3 regions of the Paenibacillus sp. FSL R5-0713 genome follow, and region 2 is predicted to be linked to each of the others. Evidence: riboswitches for the same ligand, from Rfam matches in the RefSeq annotation. Region 2 holds a riboswitch; each other region holds the start of a gene.
What was found. A riboswitch is a leader RNA that binds a small molecule or an ion and turns the genes downstream of it on or off. The one in region 2 is predicted to bind cyclic di-AMP.
Positions count from the first base shown of each region.

Region 1: it holds a riboswitch for cyclic di-AMP, as region 2 does, so the genes downstream of both, MKZ12_RS17400 (3D domain-containing protein) here and MKZ12_RS00150 (ubiquitin-like domain-containing protein) in region 2, are expected to answer to the same signal.
Region 3: it holds a riboswitch for cyclic di-AMP, as region 2 does, so the genes downstream of both, MKZ12_RS06995 (hypothetical protein) here and MKZ12_RS00150 (ubiquitin-like domain-containing protein) in region 2, are expected to answer to the same signal.

Region 1 is NZ_CP150229.1:3,924,283-3,934,963, reverse strand. It holds gene MKZ12_RS17420 (alpha-glycosidase) at 1-146, opposite strand, end outside; gene MKZ12_RS17415 (M20 family metallopeptidase) at 411-1,586, opposite strand; gene MKZ12_RS17410 (ABC transporter substrate-binding protein/permease) at 1,767-3,230, shown strand; gene MKZ12_RS17405 (amino acid ABC transporter ATP-binding protein) at 3,217-3,939, shown strand; cyclic di-AMP (ydaO/yuaA leader) riboswitch at 4,161-4,357, shown strand; gene MKZ12_RS17400 (3D domain-containing protein) at 4,360-5,031, shown strand; gene MKZ12_RS17395 (polysaccharide deacetylase family protein) at 5,139-5,933, opposite strand; gene MKZ12_RS17390 (hypothetical protein) at 6,088-6,429, shown strand; gene MKZ12_RS17385 (PspA/IM30 family protein) at 6,542-7,213, shown strand; gene MKZ12_RS17380 (DUF350 domain-containing protein) at 7,309-7,710, shown strand; gene MKZ12_RS17375 (DUF4178 domain-containing protein) at 7,734-8,240, shown strand; gene MKZ12_RS17370 (DUF4247 domain-containing protein) at 8,252-8,998, shown strand; gene MKZ12_RS17365 (HNH endonuclease) at 9,116-9,406, opposite strand; gene glp (gephyrin-like molybdotransferase Glp) at 9,632-10,681, shown strand, end outside.
Region 2 is NZ_CP150229.1:25,059-35,739, forward strand. It holds gene MKZ12_RS00105 (YaaR family protein) at 1-413, shown strand, start outside; gene holB (DNA polymerase III subunit delta') at 423-1,394, shown strand; gene MKZ12_RS00115 (stage 0 sporulation family protein) at 1,512-2,312, shown strand; gene yabA (DNA replication initiation control protein YabA) at 2,341-2,709, shown strand; gene MKZ12_RS00125 (tRNA1(Val) (adenine(37)-N6)-methyltransferase) at 2,805-3,584, shown strand; gene rsmI (16S rRNA (cytidine(1402)-2'-O)-methyltransferase) at 3,585-4,469, shown strand; gene MKZ12_RS00135 (AbrB/MazE/SpoVT family DNA-binding domain-containing protein) at 4,675-4,929, opposite strand; gene MKZ12_RS00140 (HD domain-containing protein) at 5,247-6,524, shown strand; gene MKZ12_RS00145 (TatD family hydrolase) at 6,858-7,628, shown strand; cyclic di-AMP (ydaO/yuaA leader) riboswitch at 7,870-8,123, shown strand; gene MKZ12_RS00150 (ubiquitin-like domain-containing protein) at 8,395-9,579, shown strand; gene rnmV (ribonuclease M5) at 9,735-10,280, shown strand; gene rsmA (16S rRNA (adenine(1518)-N(6)/adenine(1519)-N(6))-dimethyltransferase RsmA) at 10,285-10,681, shown strand, end outside.
Region 3 is NZ_CP150229.1:1,590,649-1,601,329, forward strand. It holds gene urtD (urea ABC transporter ATP-binding protein UrtD) at 1-10, shown strand, start outside; gene urtE (urea ABC transporter ATP-binding subunit UrtE) at 1-683, shown strand, start outside; gene MKZ12_RS06970 (hypothetical protein) at 713-1,348, opposite strand; gene MKZ12_RS06975 (XRE family transcriptional regulator) at 1,376-1,585, opposite strand; gene MKZ12_RS06980 (urease accessory UreF family protein) at 1,856-2,557, opposite strand; tRNA gene MKZ12_RS06985 (tRNA-Leu) at 3,002-3,084, shown strand; gene MKZ12_RS06990 (glutathione peroxidase) at 3,232-3,711, opposite strand; cyclic di-AMP (ydaO/yuaA leader) riboswitch at 4,083-4,258, shown strand; gene MKZ12_RS06995 (hypothetical protein) at 4,374-4,772, shown strand; gene MKZ12_RS07000 (HAD family hydrolase) at 5,102-5,785, shown strand; gene MKZ12_RS07005 (Nramp family divalent metal transporter) at 5,921-7,273, opposite strand; gene MKZ12_RS07010 (organic hydroperoxide resistance protein) at 7,603-8,022, shown strand; gene MKZ12_RS07015 (zinc ribbon domain-containing protein) at 8,240-8,485, shown strand; gene MKZ12_RS07020 (hypothetical protein) at 8,585-8,863, shown strand; gene MKZ12_RS07025 (thiol-disulfide oxidoreductase DCC family protein) at 9,033-9,455, shown strand; gene MKZ12_RS07030 (DUF6612 family protein) at 9,517-10,380, shown strand; gene MKZ12_RS07035 (VOC family protein) at 10,599-10,681, shown strand, end outside.

The sequences.
Region 1 (10,681 bases), 2.9 Mb from region 2:
CCGTTCCAATTGTACTTATCTCCGGTCAGTGCAGTCACGTATTGCACATCATTTCGTTTGGTTCGTACACGCAGATGTATGGTTGACGAATTATAGGCATAAGCCCACTTGTCACGAGGAACATGATACATGGCTTCTAGCAGCATGACAGCACCTCCTCAATATAGGATAAGTTATGAAAACCGGTCTTTTTGAACACGTACTTATATCAATAAATAACCAAGTTAGCCAGCAAATGAACCACATTTACTGTAATAAAATGAATTATTTTCATCGTTTTCAAAGGTTTCTTTCACAGCATCTCCAGCTTCTTGCTGAATATACGTACAGCTAATTAAGAAAAAGGCACCCTGAAACAGCTTGGAATTCAAGTCTGTTTAGGGTGCCTATATCACATGTTGATTAGATTCTTAGCGAATAGCTTGCTCGAATTCCGTTCGGATGGTTTGAAGCAGTTCTGGCTGACTGAGTACGTCGTAGGCTGTTGTAGCAAGTGCTTTTGCTCCCAGAATCATGCCATCCAGCGCGCGGTCCTGAAGTGCAAGATCACGGAAGGCAATGGAGTGCAGGGTATGAACTTCATCCACTACACGGATGTAGGGGTGGATTGCGGGACATTTCAGGGAAACGTTACCGATGTCCATGGAGCCATGATCGTTACCACTCACAATCTCTTCTTGCGGGATACCGAGTTCCATCAGATTTTGACTAAATGCCGCTGAGAATGCCTCATTGGTGACCATCTCGTCATAGGACGTTTCATAGTTGGATGTCACGAGCTTGCAACCTGTCTGCAGCGCAGAACCTTCAGCGATCTGAATCACACGTTCAGTGAGGATATTCAGTTCTTTACGGGTTGCAGCACGCACATAAAATTGTGCAGAAGCGTAGTCAGGAATGATGTTTGCTGCCTGACCTCCGTTATTGATCACACCGTGAATCCGAACGGTACTTTTCACTTGTTGCCGGAATGCATTGATTCCGTTGAACGTTTGAATGACGGCATCCAGAGCATTAATGCCTTCATGCGGACTTGCGGCAGCATGTGAAGATCGACCATGAAATTCAAATTGAACAGCATCAATCGCCAGCGAGCTGCCTGACTTTTCGTAGGCATAGTATGGATGCGCCATAAGGGCAACATCGCAGTCATCGAACAAGCCTGCTTCCGCCATCGGAACTTTGGCACCACGAGTCTCTTCAGCAGGTGTGCCAAACACTTTAATTGTTCCACCTACTTCATCCAGAATGGCCTTAAGCCCAACAGCAGCTCCAAGACTCATCATGCAGATCAGATGGTGACCACAAGCGTGACCGATCTCCGGCAGCGCGTCATATTCGCACAATAATGCAATGGTAGGGCCGGGTTTGGCGGCGGAATACGTTCCGATAAAGGCTGTCTCCAGTCCAAGAATGGGAGCCTCTACTGTGAAACCATGATAGAGAAGTTCTTCTTTCAAACGGGCAGAAGCGAGATACTCTTCATTTCCCAGTTCGGGATTCGCACCGATATATGATGAAATGGCTTTAAAACGGGAAGCATATTGATCAATAATCGTAAGAATTTGTGATTTTTTAGATGTCATTGGTAAACTCCTTATACGTAATGAAAATAATTCATTGATTATATCATGTTTGCTTTATTTTTTCAGAAACAAGTCAAGATTTGTAATTTCAAAATGCATTGCATAATCATGCATTGTACTTTATAATGACTCAGTCATCAACATGAGAAGCATACAATGTACTGTAAGGGGAGAAAAAGGTTGAAATTGATAAGTCGTTACACCATGATGCTGTTGACCTTTGTTATTCTGCTGACGACTGCCGTTCCTGTGGCATTGGCAAGTGGAACTACAGATAATTCAAGCAGTAAAAAGCTGGTGCTCGGTACAAGTGCCGATTTTGCACCATATGAATTCCATAAAGTGATTAATGGTAAAGATGAAATCGTTGGTTTTGATATTGAGATCGCCAAAGAGATTGCCAAAGATCTTGGCGCTGAGCTTGTGATTGAGGATATGGGCTTCGACGGTCTTCTGCCTTCATTGCAGAGCGGGCGTGTTGATCTGGTGATTTCAGGTATGACGCCGACGGATGAGCGGAAGAAAAGTATCGATTTTTCCGACACCTACTATAAATCAAAACAAGTGATCATGGTTCGCAATGTGGATAAAGACAAATATCCAACCATGACCGAACTTGAAAATGCGAAGATTGGCGTTCAGAAAGGCTCCATTCAGGAAACGATCGGACAGAGTATTCCAGGAGCGAAGCTTACTGCGCTTGATAAAATCTCGGATATCGTGCTTCAACTGCAAACCAAACGTATTGACGCGGCAATCGTAGAAGATACCGTGGCTGCAGGTTATCTGGACGATATCATTGGACTTGCTGCTGCTGTTCCGGACGAAGAGCAAGCAGAAGCGGCAATCGGGATTCGTAAAGGCAATACCGAGCTGCTAGCAGCCGTAAATGGAACACTGGAGCGATTGAAAAGCGAAGATAAAATCAATCAGATGGTGACGGACGCCAGCCTCATGATGGCGGACAAAGCAAACAAATCACAAAATATTTTCCAAGTATTCTGGCAGTACAAAAGTTTCTATGCTACAGGTATAGGCTACACACTTCTGTTGTCTGCACTTGGGGTTATCTTCGGGGTAATTATTGGATTGATCATCTGTTTGTTCCGTTTGCATGACGCTGCAATTTTGCGGTGGATCGGTACTGCTTACGTTGAAGTGATCCGTGGTACACCAATGCTGGTACAATTAATGATCATTTACTATGGTTTTTCCCTAAGCTTTGGCATTAACTTCACTGCACTTCAGGCAGGTATCATTACACTTTCAATTAATAGTGGTGCTTATCTGGCAGAGATTTTCCGTGCAGGTATTCAAGGTGTGGATCGGGGTCAGTTGGAAGCAGCTCGTTCCCTGGGAATGGGTAGAGGGGCAGCAATGCGTTATATTATTTTACCGCAAGCCTTCAAAGCTGTATTACCGGCGATCGGTAATGAATTCATAACCATCATCAAAGAATCCTCCATTATCTCCGTTATCGGTATGGTGGACATTATGTATCAGGCAAGTGTGGTCAAAAACATTACGTACCAAGGCTTGAGTCCATTTTTGATTGCAGCAGCCATCTACTTTGTAATGACGTTCATTTTGTCCAAGCTGCTGGGACGACTGGAAAGGAAGTTGAGTGCAAGTGATAGACGTTAGACAATTACACAAATCTTATGGAAATAACGATGTGCTTAAGGGCATTAACGTGACGATTGGCAAAGGTGAGGTTGTCGTGGTCATCGGTCCTTCCGGTTCGGGGAAAAGTACATTCTTGCGTTGTCTGAACCTGCTGGAACAACCTACCTCGGGAGAGATTGATTTTGAAGGCGTGTCAATCACAGACCCCAAGCACAACATTAACGCAACTCGTGAGAAAATGGGAATGGTGTTTCAGCATTTCAACCTGTTCCCACACAAAACGGTAGAACAAAACATCACAATCGCTCCGATCAAAGTAAAGAAACAATCCACGCTGGAAGCGGAAAAAATTGCTGCTGATCTGCTTAACACCGTGGGCTTGTACGATAAAAAAGATGTATTCCCGAATCAGCTGTCCGGTGGACAGAAGCAGCGGATCGCCATTGCTAGAGCACTGGCCATGCAGCCGCATGTCATGCTGTTTGACGAGCCTACCTCGGCACTGGACCCCGAGATGGTCGGCGAAGTGCTGGATGTCATGAAACGTCTTGCAGAAGGTGGGATGACCATGGTCATCGTAACGCATGAGATGGGGTTTGCACGTGAAGTGGGAGACCGTATCCTGTTCATGGATGGCGGGGTTATTGTGGAAGAGGGAACACCTGATGAGGTGTTTGGAGCACCGAAAAATTCACGTACACGTGACTTCCTTGCGAAAGTACTCTAAATGAATTGATTAAATAGCGTTACTGACTTCGAGTCGGTAACGCTATTTTTTTGTTGAAAATAATTACATATGGGATTCAAAAAGTAACTATTCTGTTACCAAATATATAGCGGATATCTGGCCCAAACACTTTTAGTGTATTCAATATTCTTACACGTGCTTATACATGTTGAATCCATTTGGTAAGAATTACTACAAGTTCAGGTTACAAAATTGTGATATATTGAACTCTGCCGAAACTTCCGGACAGGGAGTGCGGGGGATGTAACGATGCAGATAGTGCAGGGGGAAGATCTACAGCACACTGCTTGGGGTGAATTAGGGGTACATATCGTTTCAAATGTAATGATGGACCTATAGGGTGGGCTCCTCATCCGAATCCGACAACTAACTTCGCAGGCACAATGAGGGAGGAAGACCATGATTAACAAGAAACGTATAGCCAAAACAGCAGTAGCATTAATGACAACAGCAATGCTCATACAAGCCGTTCCGGCTCACGCCGATTCAGTTCATGTGGCCAAAGAGGGAGATACCTTCTACACCTTATCGAAACAATACGGAGTATCAATGAACACATTAGTTAAAGCAAACAATGACATTTCGCCTTACAACATTTATGGTGGTTTGAAAATTACGATTCCCGGTAAGGCAAACAATGTAGCAGCCGCGGCGACGGAGAGCAAGACCCAAGCCAAAACGGTTACCACAGCAAGCTTGGACGTTAACACAGATAACAAAGTGGTTCAAGCGTGGGGTAAAACATTTGATTACAGTAAAACTGTGAACGTGAAAGCAACAGCGTACTCTGCAGATCCGTCTGAAAATGGAGGATGGGGTGCCGTCGATTATTTCGGAAATGACCTTGAACTGGGTACGATTGCAGTAGATCCTAGTGTCATTCCACTTGGAACCAAAGTACTGGTAACGGGTCACAGCCATCCAGGCTTGCCAAAACAGGCTTTTGTGGCTACAGCACGTGATGTGGGCGGTGCAATCAAGGGTCACCGGATTGATATCTTTATCCCTGGTAGCAAACAATCGGTAAGCACATTTGGTTTTCAGGATATCGAGTTGTACATTCTGAAGTAGAGCGTAAATTACATTTAAACTGAATTCAAACAGGGTGTCTGCCAGTCGCTAACTTGCGATTGAACAGCACCCTTTTAATATTTCCATGATTACCTAACACGGTTATTCTATTCTTTCGCCTTCGGTAATCCCAGCATTTCGTCCAAGGTGACCAGTTCATATCCCCGGTTACGCAGTTCCTCAATAATTTCAGGCAAAGCCTCAATCGTGCCATTCAGATTCGATCCAACACCGCCTCCTGCATGTTGTAGAACGATGGAGCCAGGTTTTACAGCAGACAGGATGTTATCTTTCACCTTTTCCTTGGAAAGACCTTTCCAGTCCAGAGAGTCAACGTTCCAGTTCACAATACTATAATGTTGTCTGGCAGCCCATTGCAGCTGTTCTTCATTAATGTCTCCATACGGAGGTCGAATCATCTTGGGCGTATATCCCGCCAAATGGCGAATGATATCCCCGGTATGTAAAATTTGTTTGCGGAAGGCATTCATCGACAGCTTACTGAACTCCGGATGATTGTAGCTGTGATTGCCAACGATGTGCCCTTCCTTAACAATCCTTTTTACCAAATCGGGGTGCTTCTCAGCACGACTACCAACGATGAAAAACGTAGCTCTGACTTTATACTTTTTCAACAGATCCAACACCTGCGGAGTAAACCGTGGATCGGGCACATCATCAAATGTCAACGCAACCTGCTTGGTTGAAGGACCATTAGTTTTGAACGTATCGGCATATTTCTGACGTAACTGTCCCAATGTTAATTGTTCTTCTTCCACGGAATCAGTATTGGATACCGATTCACTTGGCGGGTCTGAAGCATCCCGTGATGAAGCTGGTGGTGCTTGATATCCGCCGAGAAAAACAACGATAACCATCAGCATAATGAGGCGTACGCGCATAATAACAGCCTCCTTTTCCAAAATGACGTTCTCTATGGTATGCCCGTGGACTTGAGAAAATATGCGCAGTGTGAGAAGTTTCATTGCTGATTTAACTCATGACAGCCATAATTCCTCCATATATAACATATAGAAAAGGAGCGGTGGAATAGCCATGAGTACATATGATTTGAAATCGATACGTTTACAGGTGATTGAAGCAGGAGAGGATAAGGTTTTTCTCGTTACTGGAGGAAAAGCTCATATTGGCGCTGTAGCCACGTTCTATGTGGAAGATGAGCGGGTCAGCGGCACGACAGTCCATATTCCGGGACATAAGGAACAAGAACTGTGTGAGCGGCTTGCCCGAAAGGCTGCCCAACAATTAAAAATGACCGTTACGGTAATTATGGGTATCCATTTTGATTCCATTACACGGATGCAGATCGATGAAATCGTGCAGACTGCAGAGAGGCTAATGGAGGATCATCTGAGCAAGGATAAACGATCTTCCTAATATAAAGAGCAATCGCATGTTTTAATTTTATTTGCTAAAATTGAAACGAGTTGTAGATTGTTACGTATGTATGTTTATATACGATGTAATATCGACTAGGAGGAATAACATAATGTCCATTTTCAAACGTTTACGTGATCTAACCATGTCTAACATCAACGCTATTATTGACAAGGCAGAAGACCCAATCAAGATGACGGACCAATACATCCGTGACATGCAAGAGGATCTGGAAGATGCGGAGAAAGCAGTAGCGCAACAGATCGCCATTGAGAAGAAATTCAAGCAGTTATTCGAAGAGCAGGAAGCTCTAGTGAAAAAACGTGAAGAGCAGGCGCATACGGCGGCACGTGCTCAAAACTTGGATCTGGCCCGCAGGGCTTTGGAAGAGAAAAAAGCAGCCGAAGAGAAGATGACTGAGTACAAAACCAGTTATGATCAAAACAAGGCTTCAGCAGATAACCTGCGTGGCAAGCTGGACGAGATGCGTAAGCAACTGACTCAAATGAAGAACAAACGGGAAACACTGGTAGCGCGCTACAATGCAGCAAAAGCCCAAACGGAAATCAACAAAGCGTTGAATGGATTTGGCTCCGATACTGCAAGTGCCGGTATGAAGCGCATGGAAGAGAAAATGATGCAGATGGAAGCACAGGCAGAAGCAAGCAACGAGATGTCTTCCAAAGGCAAATCGCTTGATGAAGAATTCGAGAAGTTGGGTAAAGATCAGGCTGTTGAAGATGAACTCGCAGCATTGATGAAACAGTACGATAACAAGAATTAATACCTTGGTTGTCAGCAGGGTTAACTAGCGGAGGAGAAGAATGTTTCTCCTTCGCTTTTAAATGCGGTTCATGTTGAGATGTGGGGGCTGTGTAAATGGATTTGAACATTTTGGCGATGTTGGTCTGGACGGTATCTGGTTCGGTTTTGCTGTTTGTCTTGATGTATGTCGATTCACTGTTCACGAAATATAAGGATTTTGCTGAAGTTAAGGCTGGCAACATGGCGGTTACCACTCGTATGGTGATGAAATTATTTGCACAAGGCTATGTACTTGCTACGTCCATTTCTACGGCTGGTCATCTTGGAGAAGCGTTGTTGGTGTCCGTGGTATCCTTTATCATTTTGTTGATTCTGGAGAGTGTCGTTCACTTTATGATTCGCAGATGGGCCAATCTCGATCTGGATACAGGAATTCAGCAAGGTAAGACAGGATACGGGTTGTTCTCTGGCGCTTTACATATCGTGGGCGCACTGATTATTGCAGCTTGTTTATAAGATAAGGAACAGGAGTAATTCTCATGAGTGTATGGAAACGAATTAAAGGAATACTAACGAAACCTGAACCACCGCAGGCAGAGAAAACCATGCTTCAGCTTGCACCTGGTGATATCTGTGAGGTTTCTCTCGTCACTTATGAAGTCGTTGGTCGGGTACAAAATCGCGCTCGAAATGCAGTTGTGCTCACCCTGCAGGATGGTACCGCATTTCGATATTTGCATATCGAAGAACGGGAACTCACACGTTACGCCCTATATACACCCATTGATGGCAGGCTTGATGCACCTGATGAAGTACCTACATTGTTGGATCTGGATGGACGCGCATATCATCTGGAGGAAGAGTATGGAGGAATGGTGTCAACAGCAGGCAGAACACCGTATGGCCAGGCTGGGGAACAATTGGTATGGCAGTATCAGTCCGATGATAATATGCTTCTTCGCGTGGAGTGGCAAGACAGAAGATTTACACTGTATGAGGGTGAGTCCATTCTTCCTGCGGATATCAAAGTGATTCGTTCGAGCTAGGAGAGGTTCCAATGAAAAAACGCTTGGCACATGGATTAAAATTAATGCTGGTCCTCAGCCTTGTGATGTCTCTGTTGTCCGCGTGCGGAGCACCTTCTGTTCAGGACACATACCCGCTTGAATCGGTTAACGGCAGTGGTAACTCAACGTCTTATGTGTACCGGGCTTCGGACCGCACCGTTCCGGAAGTGGCTCAGGAATTGTCTGACCAAAGGCAACCGGATCAGATCTCGGCAGAGAACACAGAGCGTATGTTCCTCGTGTATCAGGACGAGTATTATCACCTGCAACAAGACCCGAACAAGCCGGAGGATACCTTGGTTGAGGTGGACTCCAAAGAATATGTTCGACAGAACTACGATTCATCTTTTCTACAAGGCTACCTGACCGCTACATTAATTGGTAATCTTTTTGATTCGTTTGGCGGGCGAGGTTATGGCAACTATCGGGGATATACCAATAAAGATACGTATAAACCGAGTGCAGGATCTTACCGTGCGCCGACAAGTAATGACAAGAAGCTTGCACCACCTATTACTGTCGATCGGAAAGGTACGATTACAAGGCGCGGAAGTGATAAAGATTCAAGTGTGGGATCTGGCGGAGGATTATTCAACCGCAACAAGGATCAGAGCAAGGGAACCATTGATCGCAACAAAAGCAGTGGTGGTCTGGGCGGGTTGTTTGATTCACCCAAAAAATCCTACAAAAAACCGAAAACTAGAGTGGGCGGCGGCCGCATTATGAGGCGTAGATAATAATCTAATCCTAAGCGTGGTAACCAACCCTCAAATAGTCCAATTCATAAGAACAGTGAAAAGGTAAGGCGGATTTATCTCTGCCGGCACATTTACCTTGGAGCTGTTCTTTTTGGTTTACGATTTGCGAACATGGTTGGATTTACGTACACGGGGAATGGTTGAAGCAGGTTGTTTGCGAATCCAGCGGATAAATGGAACCATTCGTTCATCCTGTCTCAAGGACTGCAGATCCGTAAGACCAAGCGTTACAATATCGCGATTGGTATATAGCGAATGGATCTGTTTGTGACAAGGGATGCACAAGTTGGCCGTAGGCAGAAAGGTTCCTCCCATTTCTTTGGGTGTCAGATGATGAACGGTCGTGTCTACAGGTTCTCTTCCGCATAGTTCACATTGGTCATCCATGATGATTACCTCCTTTTGTAAATTATATTATGGGCAGACAAGAGTCCTTTCATGTTAAATATAAGGTCGACGAATGTTACACCTGTATGAAAATAAGATTTTGTCACAGGATTCAATTAACTGATGTGCTTGTTATCTTACAGCATTCGGGCTACACTTTCTTAAAAGATGATATGTCTCTAGGAGGTAAGAATACTTTTGAAACTGAACTCACATTCACATGATATGACAACTGCCAAGTTCAACCGTACAGCTGTACAGGTCCCGGATGCTCAAGCCAAAGTAGCAGCACACGTAAATTCAGGCTCTATAGAGAAAGTTCACCTTGAGTCTGCCCATGGACGTACTCTTGCAGAGAGCATTCAGGCACCTCATCCGTATCCATTCTTCCGGAGATCAGGCATGGATGGATTCGCAATTATAAGTACAGATACCATAGAAGCATCGAGTGATCATCAAGTTTGGTTTCGTGTAATTGATGAAATTCCTTGCGGCTACACCTCGGACCACACCATTGTGTCAGGTACGACCGCTCGCATTATGACGGGTGCACAGGTTCCGGAAGGTGCAGATGCGGTAGTTATGATGGAGATGACGGAGAGCAAGATTGAGAACGGGGAACAGTGGATTGCATTGAAACGGCACATATTGTCGGGTGCTAACATCACACCAATCGGACTGGAAGTCCAAGAGGGACAGCATCTGCTGGAAGCAGGAACAATCATCAGAGCAGGAGAACAGTCCGTGTTAGCTACTTTTGGCATAGCAGAAGTTCCCGTCTTTCAACGTCCAAAGGTGGCTATATTCGCAACAGGTACGGAGTTGCTTGATGTGGATGAGCCATTACAACCAGGTCGGATTCGCAACAGTAACAGTTACATGCTGCGCTCTCTGGTCGTTGAAGCCGGTGGAGAGCCTGTGATGTATGGTTCAATTGCGGACGATGTGAATACGGCAAGAGCCAAACTGGAAGAAGCCATTCAAGATAATGATATCGTAGTGACCACAGGTGGTGTCTCTGTCGGGGACTATGATATTATGGGCGAACTTGTGCTGGAAGAACATGTGGAGATGTTGTTTAACAAAGTGACGATGCGACCAGGAAGTGTAACCACAGCTGCTGTATATAAAGATAAATTACTTTTTGCACTTTCGGGTAACCCGGGGGCTTGCTTTGTGGGTTTTGGTCTCTTTGTTCGCCCAACCATTCGTTCCATGCAGGCGGATGCTCATCCTTATTTGGAAGAATGGACTGCAATTTTGGAAGAAGAATAT
Region 2 (10,681 bases):
AGAGCGGGATCAGTTCTACTGATTCAGGCTCCAAACCGGTTCAATCCAAAAATTTCTCTGATATGATGAACCACCAGGGGGAACGGGCCTCACAAGCTGAACTGAATCGCCGGTTTAGTGAAATCCAGCTTCAAGGTGATCGCCTGGCACGTTCCATGACGATTCGTGAACTGAAGGCGTATAAGCAACTTGTTAAAAGGTTCCTGGAAGAGACCGTTCGTCGCGGTGTATCCATGAAAGAGACAAGGGGTTGGGATCGTCGTGGCAGAGGCAAGCGTTATAAGCTGATTGATGAAATTGACTCCGCTCTGTTATCCATGGCAGATGAATTGCTGGATACAGAAGAAGGAAAAATCTCTCTATTGCAACAAGTAGGCGAAATTCGGGGGATGCTTATTAATTTAAGCTTCTGAGGAGGAAGTATGTCCTTTCAACAGATTATGGGTCAACAAGCGGCCAAGCAAATGTTACAAAGCAGTTTGAGACGTCAGGCAATAAGCCACGCGTATTTATTTAGCGGTCCAGCGGGAAGCGGGCAACGGAAGACGGCAATTACCTTTGCCAAGGCAATATTCTGTACAGAGCTGGAAGATGACGCGTGCGGACAATGTCTTGAATGTCGTAAGGTGGAACATGGTAATCACCCGGATCTAACCATGCTTGCACCTGATGGAAACAATATTAAAATAGATCAAATTCGGGATCTGCAGCGTATCTTTTCATACCGATCAGAGGCAGGTCATCCCAAAGTATATATTATAGAACAAGCCGAGAAAATGACGGTGCAGGCAGCAAACAGTCTGTTGAAATTTCTGGAGGAACCGCAGGTACCGGCAGTTGGCATCCTGATTACAGATAATGGACAGGCCATGTTGCCTACGATTCGTTCACGCTCCCAATTGGTGCCGTTCAGTGCACTGAATCCGGAAGAGATGCTGCAATCACTAATTGAGGAAGGGCACCCTGCCAATCTGGCTCGCTCTGCCGTCCATTTAGCGTCAGGATTGGAAGCATGTAGAGAAATTCTCCAGCAGAATTGGTTTGCAGAAATTAGAAACGTAATGTTACAATTAGGGAAGGAGTCCCTGGGTAGAGGAAGTACATCATTGATCTCTGCACAGCAGAAGCTTTTTAAAACCGGACTCTCTGAACACCTGGACATGTTACTCAGTTTGTTCCATCTATGGTTTAGGGACATGCTGTATGTTCAGTACGGTAGGCATGAACATATCGTTTTTATAGATCAGTTAGACATGCTATCTCAGTTGGCACATACCCGCAGCACAGAACAGTGGGTTTCCTATATGGATCTGGCCGCAGCATGCAGAAAAAAATTGCGTTTTAACGTCAATGGCCAGCTTTGTCTGGAGCAATTTTTGATCGGTTTGGCATAAGACTGGGAGAGGGATAAGTTAGTTCCAATCATATGCAAACGGTTATAACTTCGGCCGGTTCCCTAAGAAGACGGGGCTTCAGACGAAGTGGGGTTGGCTTACAAGGGGGTTAATTTTTTGTACAGTGTAGTGGGTGTCCGTTTCAAAAAAGCGGGCAAAATTTATTACTTCGATCCCCTGGACCTTCCCATTGAGAAAGAAAACTGCGTTATCGTGGAGACAGCGCGGGGGGTAGAGTACGGTAAGGTTGTCGTTGGTAAGAAGGAAGTGGGCGAGTCCGATGTGGTGTTGCCGCTGAAGAAAGTCATCCGCGTTGCGGGCGAGACCGATGCCCGTGTGGTTGATGAAAATAAGCGTGCAGCGAAGGAAGCATTCGGTACTTGTTTAAATAAAATCAAAGACCATGGCCTCAAAATGAAGCTGGTCGATGTGGAATTTACGTTTGATCGCAATAAAATCATATTTTATTTTACAGCTGAAGGAAGAGTCGATTTCCGGGAGCTGGTCAAGGATCTGGCAAGCATATTCCGGACACGAATCGAGCTGAGACAGATTGGTGTACGTGATGAAGCGAAGATGCTTGGCGGTATCGGACCTTGCGGCCGTGTATTGTGTTGTTCTTCCTGGCTGGGAGACTTTGAGCCGGTATCAATCAAGATGGCTAAAGATCAGAGCCTGTCACTGAATCCGACGAAAATTTCAGGGTTGTGCGGAAGACTCATGTGCTGTCTGAAATTTGAGCATGATAACTATGAAAGTGTGAGAGAAGAACTGCCAGCTGTAGGCAAATTGGTCGTCACCTCATTGGGTGAAGGAAAAGTTGTCGGAATTAATGCCGGTAGCCGCACAGTCCATGTTCAACTGTTCGACATCAGTAAAGTCAAAGAACTTCCGCTGGATGACGTCGTTATCAAGTAAACCATAAAGGTTGCTTCGGGGTGGAAACTTGGAAAAGAAAAATCTGTTTACGCACATTCATGAAATGGAAACCCAACTGGGTCAGTTGCACGGTGATTTAGGAGAGTTAAAAATGATTGTGAAGGAGCTGCTTGAGGATAATCAGCGGCTTACCATCGAGAATGAGCAATTACGCAAATTGCTCAAACGTGAGGCTCCGGCAGATCTGCCAATCTCCTCAGCACTCGCTCCCGTAGCAAGACCAGCAGGTCCGGCTACAGGTGAAGACGTTGTGGGTGAAGGGTATGATAACCTGGCTCGGTTGTATCACGAAGGCTTCCATATCTGCAATGTCTATTATGGACATCTGCGGACGGAAGGCGATTGTCTGTTCTGCCTGTCTTTTTTGAATAAATGAAGTGACCGTAGGGATCCCCTACGGTTTTTTTTCAAGGTTACAAACCTAAACTTAACAAGCATGAGATATAGAGTACCGGAGGATGAGCGTACCATATGAAAGCAAATGAAGTCGTGTTGCATGAGTCAGAGCGGATTGATGATCTGCTCTCTCATGATTTAAGAATCATTCAAAGTGATGAAGTGTTCAGTTTTTCGATGGATGCGGTATTGTTAGCCCGATTTGCTTCCGTACCTAAACGCGGTCGTGTACTTGATTTGTGTACAGGTAACGGGGTAGTTCCCATTTTGCTTACAACGCGTACACAGGCTAGTCTGGAGGGAATCGAAATTCAGCCTCGTTTGGCGGATATGGCTCGTCGCAGCGTTCAATTAAATGCACTGGACGAATCGATTATGATTCGTGAAGGTGATTTGCGAGAATTGGTGAAAGAAACGGGACATGCTGTATATGATGCAATAACGGTAAACCCCCCTTATATGCCCCTGAATGGCAGTGACCTCAAAATGAACACACATCAGGCAATGGCACGTCATGAGATCGGGTGTACCTTGGAAGAAGTGATCCAGGCTTGCAGTCGACTTGTACGTAATGGCGGCAAAGTATCGATGGTTCATCGTCCACAGCGACTTGCAGAGATTATCTCGCTCATGCGTGAGTATAAGCTGGAGCCGAAACGAATTCGGATGGTACATCCCCGTGCTCATCTGGAAGCCAACATGGTATTAATTGAAGGCATGAAAGATGGTAAACCGGAAGTAAGGATGCTTCCTCCACTCATTGTCTACAATGAAGAGGGGAAATACTGCGAAGAGATTATGGATATTTACTATGGCCAGCAACATGCTGAGCGTACTACGAAAGGAGGACTATAGATGACTTTGCATATTCAGAAAAGCTATGCGGAGCAGCTTGAAGGATCAGGCAAGCTGTATCTGGTTGGAACACCCATTGGTAATCTGGAGGATATGACCTTCCGAGCCATCAAGACATTGCAGAGTTGTGACATCATTGCAGCAGAAGACACACGACAGACCCGGAAGCTACTCACTCATTTTGAAATTACACCTTCGATGCTGTTTAGTTATCATGAGCATAACAAGGGGGCAAGTGGACCTGAACTGATACGCTATATAATAGAAGGAAAAAATTTGGCACTCGTCAGTGATGCTGGTCTGCCAGCCATTTCAGACCCGGGATCCGACCTTGTACAGCTTGCACTGGAAGCCGGAATAACGGTCATTCCCATCCCTGGACCCAATGCTGCATTGTCTGCTCTGATCGTGTCCGGATTACCGACGGAGCGTTTTACATTCGGCGGTTTTTTGCCGCGGGAGAAAAAGGACATGCGAAAAGTGCTGGAGGCTTTTGACGAATCCAACGGGACTTTGTTATTTTATGAATCACCTCACCGTATTCGGAAAACATTAGTCCACCTCGAAGAAATTCTGGGTGATCGCTCCATTGTCCTGGCTCGTGAACTAACCAAGCGTCATGAGGAATTCGCAAGGGGTACTGTGAAGGAATGCATAGACTGGCTTGAAGAGCATCCACCTCTTGGCGAGTACTGTTTGCTGGTGGAAGGTATTAAGGAAGAGGAGCGTAAGGCTGAGCGCGAAGCATGGTGGCAGCTGATGTCACTGGCGGATCATGTCAGCCATTATGAGGGTGAAGGATATAACCGCAAAGATGCGATGAAAAAAACGGCAACGGATCGTGGTCTGACGAAGCGGGATGTATATAATGCGTTAATCGAGTAGCCAATCTAACTCAATATCTTCTGTTATGGGGAACATAACCTGAAAAGGACCTTATATTCAACATTCATGTAGTTTTTGGGTAATAGAACCCATAACAGGGCAAAAAAATACCTTCCGCGGTGGGGTTCACACCGGGAAGGCTATTAAGGAATATTAAAAAGGTTAGAAATAACAATTTAGATAAGTCCAGTATACCTGGTTTTTCTTATTTTGTCACAGGTGCAGGGATTTCGGAAATACATTCGTTACAAACAATTTTACCTTTGAAGTAAGTAACGTTCTCTGCATTACCACAGAAGATACAAGCAGGCTCATATTTTTTCAACATGATGCGCTCGCCGTCAACATAGATTTCCAGAGCATCTTTTTCACCAATACCGAGCGTACGGCGCAATTCGATTGGAATAACTACCCGTCCCAGTTCGTCCACTTTTCTTACAATACCTGTTGATTTCATCATTATAATCAGTGCTCCTCTCAGCTAACTATCATTGTCATTATTCGACATTATTTTATGTTTTATGATACTCATCATACCAACGATTCCCAAAACAGTCAACCTTAAAATTAGCTTAAAATTAAGGCTGTTTTTCACAAGGTTACTGGTGGTAAGGGATTGGCAGCCTTTTTTCGCATTTAAACAACAATGCCAAGTTTGTCGATTTGGAAAACGACAAAACTACGTTATTCGACAAAGTTCGTCATAACGTGTCGAATCTTAGGTGAATCGTGGAGCTCAAAGCGTTAATATAAAAGAAATTAAAGGAGTGAATCGACATGGAACAACGACTAACGGAAGAGAAAGTATTCAAAGATCCGGTACATAATTATATCCACGTGCAAGATCCGGTTATATGGCAGTTAATTAACACCCCGGAATTTCAGCGTTTACGCCGGATTCGCCAACTCGGTACTTCTTACCTTACTTTTCACGGAGCAGAACATAGCCGGTTCTCACATTCACTAGGTGTTTATGAAATTACACGCAAGATCATTTCTCAATTTGAAAGAAGTCATTATTCAGATTGGCCGAAGGAAGAAAAGATTGTAGCTCTGTGTGCAGCTCTGCTTCATGATCTCGGGCATGGTCCATTCTCTCACTCCATCGAGGAAGCTTTTGACATGAATCACGAAGATTGGACTTGTCGCATTATTACAGGTGATACCGAAGTAGGGGCGATCTTAAGACGGTATGCTCCTGATTTTCCTGAGAAAGTGGCATCTGTCATTCAAAAAACGTACGAAAAGCCGATTGTGGTGAACTTGGTGACCAGCCCGCTTGATGCAGACCGAATGGACTATTTGCTTAGGGATGCTTATTTTACAGGTGTAAATTACGGCACGATTGACCTTGATCGCATCCTTCGGATGCTGCGTCCCTATCATGGACGAATTGTAGTCAAGGAGTCAGGCATGCATGCTGTGGAGGATTACCTCATGTCTAGGTATCAGATGTATTGGCAGATTTACTTCCATCCGGTAACTCGTAGTTCTGAAATTCTATTGCGGCAAATATTCAAGCGAGCAAAAACACTCATACAGCATGATTTTCAATTTCGCTTTATGATTGATCCACTCCCTCAATTATTTGCAGGAGAATTATCCGTAGATGAATATTTGCAGTTGGATGAAGCATTAATTCAGACGGCATTTACACAGTGGCGAAAGGAGGACGATACTGTTCTGAGTGAGTTATGCGAACGTTTTATGGATCGCAAGTTATATAAGTATGTAGAGCTTGAACAGGTCGACTTGACAATAATAGAAGAGATTCGGGAAGCTTTTGTACAGGCAGGCCTTGATCCCGAATATGATCTTGAAATTGATTTTCCTTCCGATAATCCGTATGATGTTTTTCGTCCGGATGAATCCACGGATAAGCAGATTCTTCTTCTGGATCGACAGGACAATTTACGTGAGTTGTCAGAAGTATCTGACATTGTCCGTTCCATCAGCGGGCTTCACCGGGGGAAACATCATTTGTATTACCCGCAAAACAAGGTGGATGCGATTATTCATGAATTACCGTCACATATACGCCCCTATTTCTTGTAATCGTGTGGGTATAATCCAATGAAGAATTTAGATATCAAAAGACTTTCAAAAAGAGCTATTTTTCATGATACAGTAATCTGCTTTAATGGGGAGTATATGTAGATCGACATAATTTTGTAAATGCAAGTAGGCAAAGTTAGCACAATCAGCAATATGTAGATCAGAATATCCTTATATCTTCTATATATTGTAGTTGTGAAGAAACAAACGTAATGATGTAATATACAGATTGCCCAAAATGTTTTATGTATGAGTCATTGAAAAATTTGAATTTCACCAATTAAATTTTCAAAAGAAGATAGTCGTTATTTCGACATGAAGGGAGATACAGACATGATGCTGTTCGACACACATACACATCTGGATGCACCACAATTCGACGAGGACCGCGAGGACATGATTCAGCGTGCTGTGGATGCAGGAGTTGGTCGCATGATCAACATTGGCTTTAACCGGGAGACAATTCCAACGACAATGAAACTCGCTGAAACGTATGACTTTATATATGCAGCTGTAGGTTGGCATCCCGTAGATGCGATCACAATGCAGGAAGGGGATTTGGAGTGGATTGCATCTTTATGCAAGCATGAAAAAGTGGTGGCAATCGGTGAGATTGGATTGGATTATCACTGGGATACTTCACCGAAGGAAATACAGCATCGCGTATTACGACAACAAATTGCCTTAGCGCGTGAAGTGAACATGCCGATTGTCATCCATAATCGGGATGCACATGAGGATATCATAAGAATTTTGCGTGAAGAGAAGGCGAGTGAAGTTGGTGGTGTGATGCATTCGTTCTCGGGCAGCTGGGAAACAGCAAAAAGTTGTCTCGATATGGGTTTCCATCTCTCCTTCGGAGGACCGATTACATTCAAAAACGCAAAGCAACCCAAAGAGGTGCTGGCGAAGGTTCCGATGGACCGATTTTTCATTGAAACCGATGCTCCGTATTTGACACCTCACCCTTATCGCGGGAAACGAAATGAGACAGCGCATGTACGTCTGGTTGCAGAGGCAGCTGCGGAAATTAAAGGCATTTCGGTGGAGGAAATTGCTGCAATAACCACCAAAAATGCCATGGAACGATTTGGAATTCGTTAAAAAAACGAGCAAATGAGGTGAAAAAGGCAGGTAAGGGGAGTTAATTTGCCCTTTGATCCAAATAAATCAAGAATATTACAATATTTTAACCAAATATTCAGAAAAACGTACTTGATCAACGCTTTACAACATGCATCAAAACAGGATATCATCTTTTCAGTGAATTGTTGTGCGGAAAATTGGACAGATGTTCGGGGGATGAACAAAGGGACACTTTCCGATGAAACAACATTACTTTCATGAATCAGTCTCGCTGAGTCTCCGTTAACGGAGAGCGGGGGAACCAATAGGGCTTAAACATCGGTGTATTTGGCCGATGCGCAACGTTCGCTGACCCAAAAGCAGCGAAGGGAACTGCGAAGCCGTATTTGATTTCTTCTTTGGGTCTCGGGGTGAATTCAAGGGCGTCCGCCATGAGCGGGTGACCCAAGATAGGGCGGCTCTCTTTCGCCCGAACCCGACAGCTAACCTCGCAAGCGGAAAAAGAGAGGCAACCTCGTGCATGAATTTCCGATATTCAAAATCATTCGGAAGCCACGAAAGAGTTCCTCTTACACTCTTTCTTTGGCTTTTTTGTTTTTGAATAAAAGAAATGTTGTCATCATACGGTAGGTATTCAGGAGGATGACATCATGTTGCGAAGATTGATTCATGGTGCAGAACCGATCAGTTGGTCCGATCTGTGTTCTGTAGAAAATTTGGTATAGTCACGTCAAAGACATCATGCGTTACTTTAGACGGCGAGGCTATGAAGGAGGACGGAGAAGTGGGCACATTCCAACCAGAAGAGACCCATGAGTCACGATCATCCAGTAAGTCTTTCGCGTTGCGGTGGAAGCATGAGAACATGCGTCAAATGGCATTGATCGCGATTTTCTCAATTGCGCTTACAATCATGATCTTGTTAGTCGTTTACGGTCAGGCCGGGAAACAAATTTCACTGGTTATTGATGGCAAAGCTCAGGTGGTAGAGACTCGTACAGGAATGCTTCAGGAAATGCTGGAGGAGCAGTCGATCACAGTCAGCCCTCACGACAAGGTATCCATGTCCATGAACGGGGCGATTACAGATGGAGACCGAATCGTTATTGAGCGGGCCGTTCCAGTTAACATTACGGCAGACGGAGACACCAAGACTCTGTATACAACGGATTCATCCGTAGAAGATGCAATTCAAAAATCAGGTATTCAAGTTGAAAGTAATGATAAGGTGTATCCGGCGCTTGGAACTGCGATCAAAGCAGATATGAAGATCCGTGTAGTGCGCGTAACAAAGCGTACAGTGGATGTAGAACAACCAATCGCTTACAAAGTAATTAAAACGGCTGACCCTAGCTTGTACAAAGGGGATAACCGTGTCGTTGTGAACGGCAAAGAAGGCACACTTGTACAGCACATCGAAAAGGTATTTCAGGATGGAGAATTGGTCTCCAAAAAAATGGTCGGCAAATCTGTCGCGAATAATCGTGTAGATAAAGTGATTGCTGTCGGCACCAAAGCAAAACCTGTTGTGAAAAAACCAGAGATTCAGACCGTATCAGCTCAAACTTCAACAACGAAGAAGGCTACAACAACGAACTCGAAGAAAACATCTGCCTCGGGCAGCAAAGTGATTACCGTATCCGGGACTTCTTTTAAATACTCCAAAGTACTTAAGAATGTATCCATGACTGCCTACTCTTCCGAAGAGCCTGGCATTGGAACCAAAACAGCTTCCGGTACTCGTGTAACGGAAGGACGCACCATTGCGGTTGATCCCAAAGTCATTCCAATTGGCTGGTGGGTATATATCGAAGGTCTGGGATTCCGTCGTGCGGAAGATACAGGCGGTGCCATTAAAGGCAACAAAATTGACGTATATTATGACAGTGTGAAGCATGCCCTGAATTTTGGACGCAAGAAAGGCAAGACGGTCTACGTGATCGGTCCGGTGAAGCCGGAAGCGAACTAAAATCGTTTTACTTTGAAATGGGAATGCTATAAAATAGTTGCATGAATAATTCATGCGGAATATGCGGCGGAGGGGTCTGAATTCAGTCTCCCCCGCCGTTTGGCAGAGAAGAGGATATTCCTCTTCTTTTTGCGTTAGAAAGGAAGAAATGGAACATGATAAAAGAAGTCATTGTGGTGGAAGGCCGTGATGATACGGTAGCCATCCGTCGGGCCGTGGAAGCCGATACCATAGAAACAGGTGGATCAGCCATTAACCAACGCATTCTGAAGCGGATTGCGCTTGCTCAGGAGAGACGGGGAGTCATTGTACTGACAGATCCGGATCATGCCGGCGAACGCATTCGTAAAATCATTGCGAATAAGGTGCCTGGCTGCAAACATGCTTTCATTCCGGAAGCCGATGCCACACGCAAAGGGGATATTGGGGTGGAGAATGCCTCACCGGAGGCGATCCGTCATGCTCTTGCACGCGTACATACTTCATACGAAGGCGCTCCTAGCCTGATCGATTGGGAGGACCTGATCGCGGCAGGACTTATTGTGCATCCGCAGGCTGCTGCACGTCGCATGGAGATGGGCAATCTGCTGGGTATCGGATATTGTAACGGTAAGCAGTTCCACAAACGTCTCGGTGTATTTCAGATTACACGGGAAGAGTTCTCTACAGCATTAGCGCAAATTGAACGTGAAGGATTGTGAGCATATGAAGGATATGGAAGAGACGATAGAAATTGCAACGCCCAAGCGAACCAAAGAAATTATTCAAAGACACGGATTCTCATTTAAGAAAAGTCTAGGTCAGAACTTTTTGATCGATCAAAATATACTGAACAAAATTGTTAATGCAGCCGATTTGGACGAGTCCAAGGGCGCTTTAGAGATCGGACCGGGTATTGGAGCCCTTACGGAACGATTGGCCCGGGTAGCGGGTCCTGTCACAGCCGTAGAGATTGATCAGCGCTTGATTCCCATTCTGGGAGAAGTGATGCAGCCTTATCCGAATGTACGTGTGCATCATGGTGATGTGCTGAAGCTTGATCTGGCTGAACTGTTCCAAAGCGATTTTGCATCGGTGGACAAAGTCAGTGTTGTGGCTAACC
Region 3 (10,681 bases), 1.6 Mb from region 2:
AACGAATTGAATCCGGCTACGGGGAGAGCAATGTGCTCCGCGGTGTGAACCTTGACGTACAGCCTGGACAGGTGGTGTGTCTGATGGGGCGTAACGGTGTGGGTAAAACCACGTTGATGAAAACATTAATGGGGCTGCTCAAAACACGCAAGGGCAGTATTCAGTGGCAAAATCAGGAGTTATGCACCTTGGACACAGCCAAGCGGGCAAGGGCAGGGATCGGTTATGTACCTCAAGGGCGGGAGATTTTCCCGCAGCTTACGGTGAAAGAAAACCTGTTGCTTGGTCTGGAGACAAGTGCTCCGGGATTAAAAACGTTCCCGGAGGATGTGCTTGCGATGTTCCCGGTGCTTGCTACGATGTATGGACGGCAGGGCGGGGATCTGAGTGGTGGACAGCAGCAACAATTGGCATTCGCCCGGGCATTGGCTTCACGTCCGGGGTTGTTACTGCTTGATGAGCCGACAGAAGGCATCCAGCCTTCTATCGTGGAGGACATTCGGCAGGTTATTCTGCAGCTCAAGGCGAAGGGAGACCTCTCTGTTCTGCTGGTGGAGCAAAGTATTGATTTTGTAAGGAGTGCCGCCGATTATATCTATATCATGGACAAAGGCACCATCACCCTGCATGGGACACCGCAGGAACTGGATATGTCGCAGTTTGAACATCATCTGTCCGTGTAGTGTTAATTAGCGTGTTGAGTAGTTAGGTTTCAGGAACGCTTGTCCAGGATATTCGAGTATTTCGGATATAACCGCCGGATGCATTCAGGACAGATATCATGGGTGAATTCGGCGTGGGTATGCTTCTCCAGATAATTCTCAACGGAGGTCCACTGTTCCTCTTCGTCCTTGATTTGTTTGCAGACAGCGCAAATAGGCAGCAGTCCACGCAATGTGCGCACTTCAGACAATGCCTTCTTCAATTGGTGTTCTGTCTTCCTCTGTTCGGTAATATCCATGTGTGCAATCAAAGCTAGATCGGTATCCAGAATTGTATTCGTGTGAGACAGAGGGGTGAGTTCCACGCGAAACCACCTCTCTTCGTTGTATACAGTATACACGCAGATATCATATGTATGATTTCGATTAAAGGGTATTCCGCGTTCTTTCAAATTCTGTGCGACAAGTGCCGTGTTTGTGTTCTTGCTTCGTATTGCCCAGGCTTCCGTCAGATGCAGGTAATGTGCATGATTAATATTCGCATCCGGGTATGGTGGTGATTGGCCGAGCCCCTGTTGCCAGGCGCGGTTACAACTGTGAATGATCCAATTATGATCAACGATGATGAGTTGGTGACGTATGGACTGGAACGACAGTCTCTCCAGATCGGATGTAACATGTCTCATGGATGGGACCCTCCTTTGACAGAAATCTTATCTCAGTTCATCTGGAATATCCAAAATATCAGCGACCATGTGCCTGAATCGGGTTGCTTTGCGTGTGCCGTGAATGAGATTGGATAAACGGTAGGGTGGGATGCCGTGCTGTTCGCAAAAGGCCTTCTGGTCCATTTGTAGTTCGGTTAGCCGTCGTTTGATGGCCCATCCGAACGGAGTGACTGGTTTTTTCTTGTTCTTGTTCAAAAGGGTTCACCCCTGGTTAGAATGTAGTATTCAGTCGCCCTTTCTTCATGTAGAATATATAGAAATGCGAGCTGTATATTTCATTATATACGTAAATCCGTCATCTAACAATTAAAAAAGACGGAAAAAAGTGTATTTTGTGATGTTAAATGGCGTAAATACGTTAAATAAACAAATAAAATGACAAAAAACACGTCGGCAAGGAGGTTGCCGGCGTGTTTTTTAGTTTGTTTGATGAAGGGAAGGGGGCGGGTTTGTGGAGCAAGAGGACTAGGCTCTGTAGGCATGAAGTCCAGCTCCAAGCATATGGAAACTGGGGAAAAATGATTTCATGGACATCGAGGTTGGCTGTGCCAGTCCATCCGCAGCCGAGGCGCTTACGGTATTCCATTCAGTCTCCAGATCTGTGGCCAGGCGTACCATCAGATCTTTGGTTATATCGTTATTCAGGGGAATGACTTTGGAGGCTTCGGTTATGCAGGCATTCATGGCTGAATGCAGGTAACCAAGGACCGCTTCCTCGACCGGGATGTCGAGGTGGTGGTTAATCCAGGCGTGAACAGTGGAGAGGCAGCCAACCGAATCATATTTGGCGAAGATCTGTTCGAGCTGGCTAAAATCAATCCAGGGGTGCAGAGCGCGTGCCAGTCTGATCAATCGTTTTCCCATGGCGGCAGCTTGTTCTCTGAGATCTCCAGGAGTTCGCTGAACATGGACCAGTTTATCGATCAGAGCTATCCGCCATGTATCCTTGTGATCTGCTGCGGTATAGATGCCTTTGATGGCCATGCCTTCAAGACGAACAATGCTGGGATGCAACTGACAACGCATGAATGATTCGAGATCTTCAGCATTACGAATGGTACCCTCCCTGATATGGATATCCATGCCGAAGGAATGGGTAAACCCTCCAACCTGAATAGAGGAATCAAGCAGTTTGACATAATCGAGCAGCTTATTCCCACGGTTCACAATCATTCGCCTCCTGTGTTCGTTAAATGTCATGTTAAATGACATTTATATTCCTTTTTGCTAACTTTATGTTTGAAAATCCGAATTATATGATAGTTATCATCCCATAAACGTCCGCTTTTTGTCAATAGTATCCGTTAAATTTAATGAATAGATTCTGATATTTAATATTTGTGTCATTTTATATAACTTATTATGTTATTTATGTGACGAAGTGCAGGGAGGACTATATATAAGAAAGGACTATATATAAATGAATCAACAAGATCGGCTCTTACCGAAAAAGAGGGGATCAAATCTAATAATATGCACTTCATGGGTAAACATGACGAGAATATGCGTTTTTTGAGGAAAATGCCTAGCTAAAAAAGAAGGTTTAAAAAATACTTTACTTTTATTTCAGAACCCTGTATAATCAATTCTGTTGCCGATTATTTACGACATGCGGTCGTGGTGGAATGGCAGACACGCTATCTTGAGGGGGTAGTGGGCGTATGCCCGTGGAGGTTCGAGTCCTCTCGACCGCATCATATGAACGATGAAGAAGAAGCTTTCCATTAATGGAAAGCTTCTTTTTTTGCCTTTTTGAACAGTCTGGTACCAGAAGTTGAAAAAAGGCCATCCATTACCGGGGGTAATGGTGCTCTACCTTCCGGCTAAGGGTGGCCGATGTACTATTTTTGCAGTAAGTTCTTGATATCTTCTTCAATCTTGTCAGGTGTTGTTTTGGGAGCATAACGTTTAACTACCTGTCCGTTCTGATCCACAAGGAATTTGGTGAAATTCCATTTGATTGCTTTGGAGCCGAGCAGGCCGGGTGCTTCTTTGCTAAGGTGTTGGAAGAGCGGGTGAGCACTTGAGCCATTCACATCAATTTTCTCAAACATAGGGAAGCTCACGCCATAATTCATCTGACAGAACTCCGCGATATCGTCGGAAGAACCTTTTTCCTGGGCAAACTGGTTGCTTGGAAATCCAAGGACTTCAAATGGCGCATCCTGGAACTTGTCTTGCAGTTCTTGCAGACCTTTGAATTGAGGTGTAAGTCCGCATGAGCTTGCCGTATTCACAATCAGTAACACTTTATCACGGTAGTCGGACATTTCAACTTCTTGACCGCGAAGGGTATTCACTTTGTAATCGTAGACTGTCATCTCAATCGCCTCCATGATATCATCTGATACCTTTCATTATATTGGTTACAATTAAATAATGCAAAACTAATATGATGTTAAAAGAATCAAAACTGGCAAGTTGTGCAGAATGCGTGAATGAATTGCGAAGTGATTTACGCCAGAGTGAGAATTAGATAGCCTTGACGAGGTGGATAGCGTATAACCGTATTGTAAGCGTTATTATATATGAATAATGGCGAAAATCTGCCGATTCGGTGATCTGTCCGGACTTTACACTGCCATGGCACGGGTGTATGATTCATATCGTAATTTCAATTTAAAACTAAATTGTACCTGAAAAACGAAACAAACGATAATATCGCTCGATCTTAACTTAAGATATACGAACGATGTTTTAATCGCTGAGTTTCCATTCATTCATGAATGGGAAACGGGGGAACCAACGGAATGCGCTGTCCAGGACAGTAGGCATTCAAGGGGTGAATTTTCCGGTGACAGCCGGAAATAGGGCGACTCTCGCGCCCGAATCCGTCAGCTAACCTCGTAAGCGTTAAAGGGAGAGGCAACAAGCCGTACGCTGGTTCATGGCGTTTTCGCCATGGATTCTTTAAGAAGCGTTCGGGAGGCCTTGGTCCCCCACGCTTCTTTTTTGTTGTCTTTTCACGCCAAGGGAGGAACGAATGATGGATACTGAGATGATCTTAGTGACTGCTCCTAATGAAGCAGGACGCAAATTTATCAAATTGCTGATGTACAAAAAAATGCCGTTTGCCGTTCTAACCAACAGTGCAGGGGAAGAGCGCAGACTCCGTAGAATCGGAGTAGAACATGTCATTCGCATGAATACGGCTGCAGCTCAAAAATGGTTTTTGCCGCAGGCAAGCGTTGGTAACGTGTTTATTTTCGAGAACAGCCTGAATCTGACCTGTCGTTATTTACAGATCTGTCGATCGTGGACATCAAAATCCCTATGCGTCATTACGGAGCAAAGCCATCCGAAGGGGATCTATCGGGGAATGGGTGCAGACCGGATTGTATATTCACTCAATGGGGAAGTCGGCTTTCTCCTCAATGGGTAATGTCATAGCTTGAGATTGCTCAGGTGTAAGGTGCCTGTTATAATTGAATGTATCGATAAACGGAAATTTGAGGAGACTCGTGCATGATGGTGAGTCTTCTTTTTTATGGTTTTAAAGGTAGTTCAAAAAGTCCGCTTTTGATTACGAAGGATGCCTAGCGGCATCATCAGCATCGAATATGAAATTCAGCCGAAATGTCCGTTGCTCACGTAGTTTTCCCTACGCTCCGCTACTCCATTTCTAGCTTCATTCCATCTTCTCGATACTGAAAACCAGACTTTTTGAACACGAACTTTTAGATTGCCTGTGGCTTACAAGGAGGAATTGGCGTGCCGGATGTGGGTGGATTGAAGTGGTTGTTTTTTGATGTTGGAGATACGCTAGTGGATGAATGGGACCCCGTTGATGATATTATCGGACAGTTCGTTCGCGAAGCCGGTGCTTTGGGGTATCCGGTGAAGATTGAGGCGGTACGTGAATTGTTCGCGAACTGTTATCAGAAATATGAACAATGGCCCATGAGAGTGGCAATTCGCACATTCATTGAAGATGAAGGACATCAGAAACAGATTCAGGACAAGCTGAAGTTTAAAAAAGATCTTGAACGACCTTTTCCTTCAGCGGATTCCGTTCTTCAGCAGTTGTCGCGGTATTATCGCATTGGCATTATCGCCAATCAGAGTCCTGGAACGGAAGAAAGACTGGAGAGTTACGGACTGCGAAAGTATGTTGATGTTCTGGCATGCTCGGCTGAAGAAGGGGTGTCCAAGCCAGATCCAGAGCTGTACGCTGTAGCCCTGAAACAGGCGGGTTGTGCACCGGAGGAAGCCGTCATGATCGGGGATCGGATTGATAACGATATCATTCCTGCCCGGAAGCTGGGCATGCGTACGATTCGAATTATGCAGGGGTACGGAAGATTCCAGCCAGACCGATCGGATGACGAACGTGCGGATTGGACTGTGGATTCATTGGATGAACTCCTGCCTTTACTGGTGCCGGATCAGGAATAGATGATTATTTGTTAGAGCTCGGAGTTTTACTACAAAAAGAAACACCTCGCTGTACTGCAATAATAAAGGCTGATCAACTTGGTATTGAATACCGGAGTTGATCAGCCTTTTTGATGTTTAGTCGATATGACGAGATTAGAATAACCGGATCGTCTGAATGATCAGATATACATTCAGCACAACGATAATTGCGGCAATGACCCATGAGATGATTTTGAGCCACAATTTGTTAGCGAATGCACCCATGCTTTTTTTATCACTCGTGAACATGACCAGAGGGATTACCGCAAAAGGTAATTGAAGAGACAGTACAACCTGACTCAAAATGAGCAGTTCTTCTGTGCCGTGTTCTCCTGCAATTGCTGTGACAATTACTGCCGGGATGATGGCGATCAGACGTGTGACCAGTCTGCGCAGCCAAGCCGGAATCCGAATGTTGAGGAAACCTTCCATAACAATCTGCCCTGCGAGTGTACCTGTAAGGGTAGAATTCTGGCCTGATGCTAACAGCGCCACACCGAACAGGATACTTGCGATTGTAGTCCCTAATAGGGGGGTGAGCAAGTGGTAGGCATCGGAGATCTCGGCAACCTGCGTCATGCCGGCACTATGGAATACAGCAGCTGATACAATCAGGATGGCCGCATTGATGAACAAGGCGAGTGTTAGCGCGATTGTAGAGTCCATGGTCGAATAACGAATCGCTTCTTTTTTGCCCTGTGGTGTCTGTTCGATCTGACGCGTCTGCACAATGGAAGAATGCAGATACAGATTATGCGGCATCACGGTTGCTCCTATAATACCAATGGCAATATAGAGCATGGCAGGGTTCTGCAGGATCTCCACATTTGGGACAAAACCATGGAGAACACCGCCCATATCCGGTTTTGCCAGGAACAGGTCAATCCCGAAGCAGAGGGCAATGGTGGCCATCAGCACGATGACGAGTGTTTCCAAGGCGCGGAAGCCTTTGTTTTGCAGTACAAGAATCAGGAGTACATCAACGGCGGTGATGATAACTCCGTACAACATGGGAATGTTAAATAAGAGCTTTAATGCGATGGCAGAACCGATGACCTCAGCCAGATCGGTAGCTGCAATGGCCAGTTCACACAGAATCCATAACATGACGACAACGGGCATGCTGAAGCGTTCGCGGCAGGCTTGGGCCAGATCCCGTCCAGTGACGATGCCAAGCTTTCCTGCCAACGATTGAAGTACAACGGCCATCATGTTCGAGAGTAAGATGACGGATAACAAAGTATACCCGAACTGCGATCCGCCTGCGATATCTGTTGCCCAGTTGCCGGGGTCCATGTAACCTACGGCCACGAGATACCCTGGCCCTACAAAAGCGAGAAATTTCTTCCACCATGCCGCATTCTGCGGTACTTTCATGGAACTATGTGCTTCTCCGAGTGAAGGGGCTATGCCTGCAGTAGACAATGATTCACTTGAAGGAGCGTTGAATGGATTTTTTTTACTCATACGTTTATCACCTGACTCTTTGGAATAGTGATGCGGGACGAACCGCTCAAGATATATCTAAATTTTTATGTTTATTGTTACATTGTACTCCTTCAATAATTTTTGTCTAGTGCAACTTTTATGTATTAACACAAAAAATATGTTCTAATTTGAAAATGCTCTTTTGTATATTACCCAACCCCGGAAAAAATACAGATATGTGGATAAGATGCATGAAAATAATAAAGATGTAAAAGCTGATAAAGATATAAAATGCGTTTCAAATTGAGCCAGAAGTTTAAATTGAATTGAAGGCATTTAAAACTATACGGATAAGGGAGAGATTCTGAATGGAAGCTTTATATACAGCAGTAGCGACAGTTAAAGGTGGACGTACAGGTTCGGTCACTTCTTCGGATGGCATGCTTAAACATGATCTGAAAATGCCCAAAGAGCTTGGAGGTTCCGGTGGTGAAGGTACCAACCCTGAACAGCTCTTCGCCGCTGGATATGGAGCATGTTATGAAAGTGCCCTTGCCAATGTAGCGCGCAAAGCAGGCGTGAAATTGGAGGATGTGGTCGTTACAAGTAACGTATCCATTGGTAAAGACCCTGCGGATGACGGTTTCCAGTTATCTGTTCGCTTGGACGTGAGTATGCCTGGTGTGGACCACAGTCAAGCAGAAGATCTGGCTCGCAAGGCACATGATTTCTGTCCATATTCCAAAGCGACACGTGGCAATATTGATGTTGTATTAAACGTAGTCTAAGATCTGACTCCCCCAATCAAAGGGGGACATATAGAGCAGGGTATCCCAGATACCTGATGTTCGTTCGTTTGAGTACAAAGCCCTGCTGGCCATCGGCAGGGTTTTGTGTTGATTATAATATAAGGGCAGGATGCAGGAGATCAGATGTCCAATCGCGTACTTTTTACATAATTGCACTCCCACTTCATGCTACACATTCCATAAAGGGGGAACGAAGATGAGTATTGAAGAGATGATCGAGCGCCGATTTGTATGTACAAAATGCAGGGGCACGGATTGTAACATTAAGGAAGTTTCCATGTCAGGAGCAGGCCTGAGCAAGATGTTCGATATACAGCATAACCACTACCTGTTCGTGGCTTGTGCTTCCTGCGGCTATGTTGAAGTATTTGATCCGGATGTTTTGAAAGGTAAAAAACAAGGGCAGGTAGGGACGATTCTGGATATTCTGTTTGGCGGGTAGACATGCGCGAGTTGACATTGAACTGAATTTTCTTTAATATAACTTAGTACTGAGTAGTGTCATTGCATGAACCAAATTTGAATTAAACAGGTGATATCCATGTCTTATAGACCGCGTATTGCAGATTTAGAACTAGCTTATGGTAACAAGGAAGACGGATTGTACGAATTCAAAATGAATTTGGTAGACGGTACAAAATGCCGTGTATTCTACTCCCGTTCTCCGGAATGGAAGATGACCAATATCAGCCGTCTGCAGAAAACGCCTTGTCCAGTATGTCGCAAAGATTTCATTTGCAAATGTATGGACCAGTGGGCAAGTGACCTGCATCAACAAATGATCGATGACCAATGGATGGAAAAGGCAATTGCTGAGTAATTGTCGGACAAGATACGAGCGTGGGCACAATGCCTGCGCTCTTTTTCTTTATACTTCCTAACAATGCGTGTTCAAAAAGAGCGGTTTTCAGTAATATTTTTAGAATTAGGAAACAAGATTGCTCAGATTGGGTAAGTTACTCTAACCGCAACAATAGGAGGCAGCCAATATGACAGCAAATCAAACGGATGTGCATCAGGGACATCCCATCGTACTGGTGGATGGCGTCTGTCACTTCTGCCAGGGCTTAACCAAATGGATTATCAAACGTGACCCGGAAGGGAAATATCATTTTGCTTCGCTCCAATCGGATGTGGCCAAGGAACTGCTGGTAAAGGGTAACCTGTCGACAGACAGTATGGATACTTTTGTTCTGATTGAGAATGGAAAATACTATACACGTTCAACGGCCGCACTGCGATTGGCTAAAGGTCTGAAGTTTCCTTATCCATTGTTATATGTGTTCATTATTGTACCGAAATTTATTCGCAATGCAGTCTATAACTGGGTTGCTCGCAACCGTTATCGCTGGTTTGGCAAGGATGAAGCATGCATGTTGCCTACCCCGGAGATCAAAGATCGATTTTTATGATTAATAACGGAAATAATTGGGTAATGACTACAGATCATATCTAATTTGGGAGGACAACAACTTGAAGAAGTGGACTACATTATTTATCGGGGCATTATTAGCAGTAAGCTTGGCAGCATGCGGTAACGACACAGATAATACAGCAACGCCGCCAGCCACTAACAACGAAACATCCAACGAGGGCAATACACCTGCAGAGCAGGAAACAAAGATCCCTACTTTGGACGAACTGATTACCAAAACCAATGCAGCAACGAAAGAAATGAAAAGCTTCACAACTGAAGCAAACATTGATCAGAATCTGAAACTGGATGCGGGTGAACAGTCCCAGGATCAACAGGTTAAAACATCGCTCAAGATGGATATTATCAAAGATCCAATGATGATCTATCAAGAGATGAAAATGGAAATGTCGGGACAGGAAGCCCAGAACGTGAAGCAGTATATCACTTCGGATAAAATCTACTCCCAAGTTGGGGACCAATGGGTTGCGATTCCTGAAGCTCAAACTGCTGCATTAATTGAGCAGATGAAAGCAAGCATGAATCCGGAAGGTGAATTGGAGCAATTCAAAAAGATCCAAGAAGATACTGAAGTAACCGAAGAAGGCGACAATTATGTGATTAACGCTGACGTATCCGGTGATAATGTAAAAGAGTTGGCCAAATCCGTAATGGAGCAAAACGGCTCGGATGCCCAGATGCAAGCGATGCTGGATCAGATGAATATCACCAGCATGAAGATGAAATACATGATCAACAAAGAAACGTATTTGCCGGCAGGTACAGATGTAGCCATGGTCATGGAGATGGAACAGAATGAACAGAAAATGACGATGGACATGAAGATGACCAGTACATTCTCCAACCATGATCAAGTGGAAGAGATCAAGATTCCACAAGAAGCATTGGATAGCGCGAAGTAAATTGGCTGGCACAACTGCCCAAATGAAATGCTGAAGAACATAAGAAGCGATGGACGTACATCCTTGTGTACCGTTTACGCGCACCTCTGAATTAGATCTGTGTGAGCCACGAGGTTCACCGGATTCAAGCAGGGGTGTTTTTCTTTTTAAAAGAGAATATGTTCAGGCGTCAAGGTGTTATAGTATAGTCATAATGAAGCAGAGAGGGGAGACAAAAGATGATCGAATATGCACACATTCACCATGTTAGTCTGGCTGTACGAGATCTGGAAGTCGCGAAAAAATTCTATTCGGGGTTACT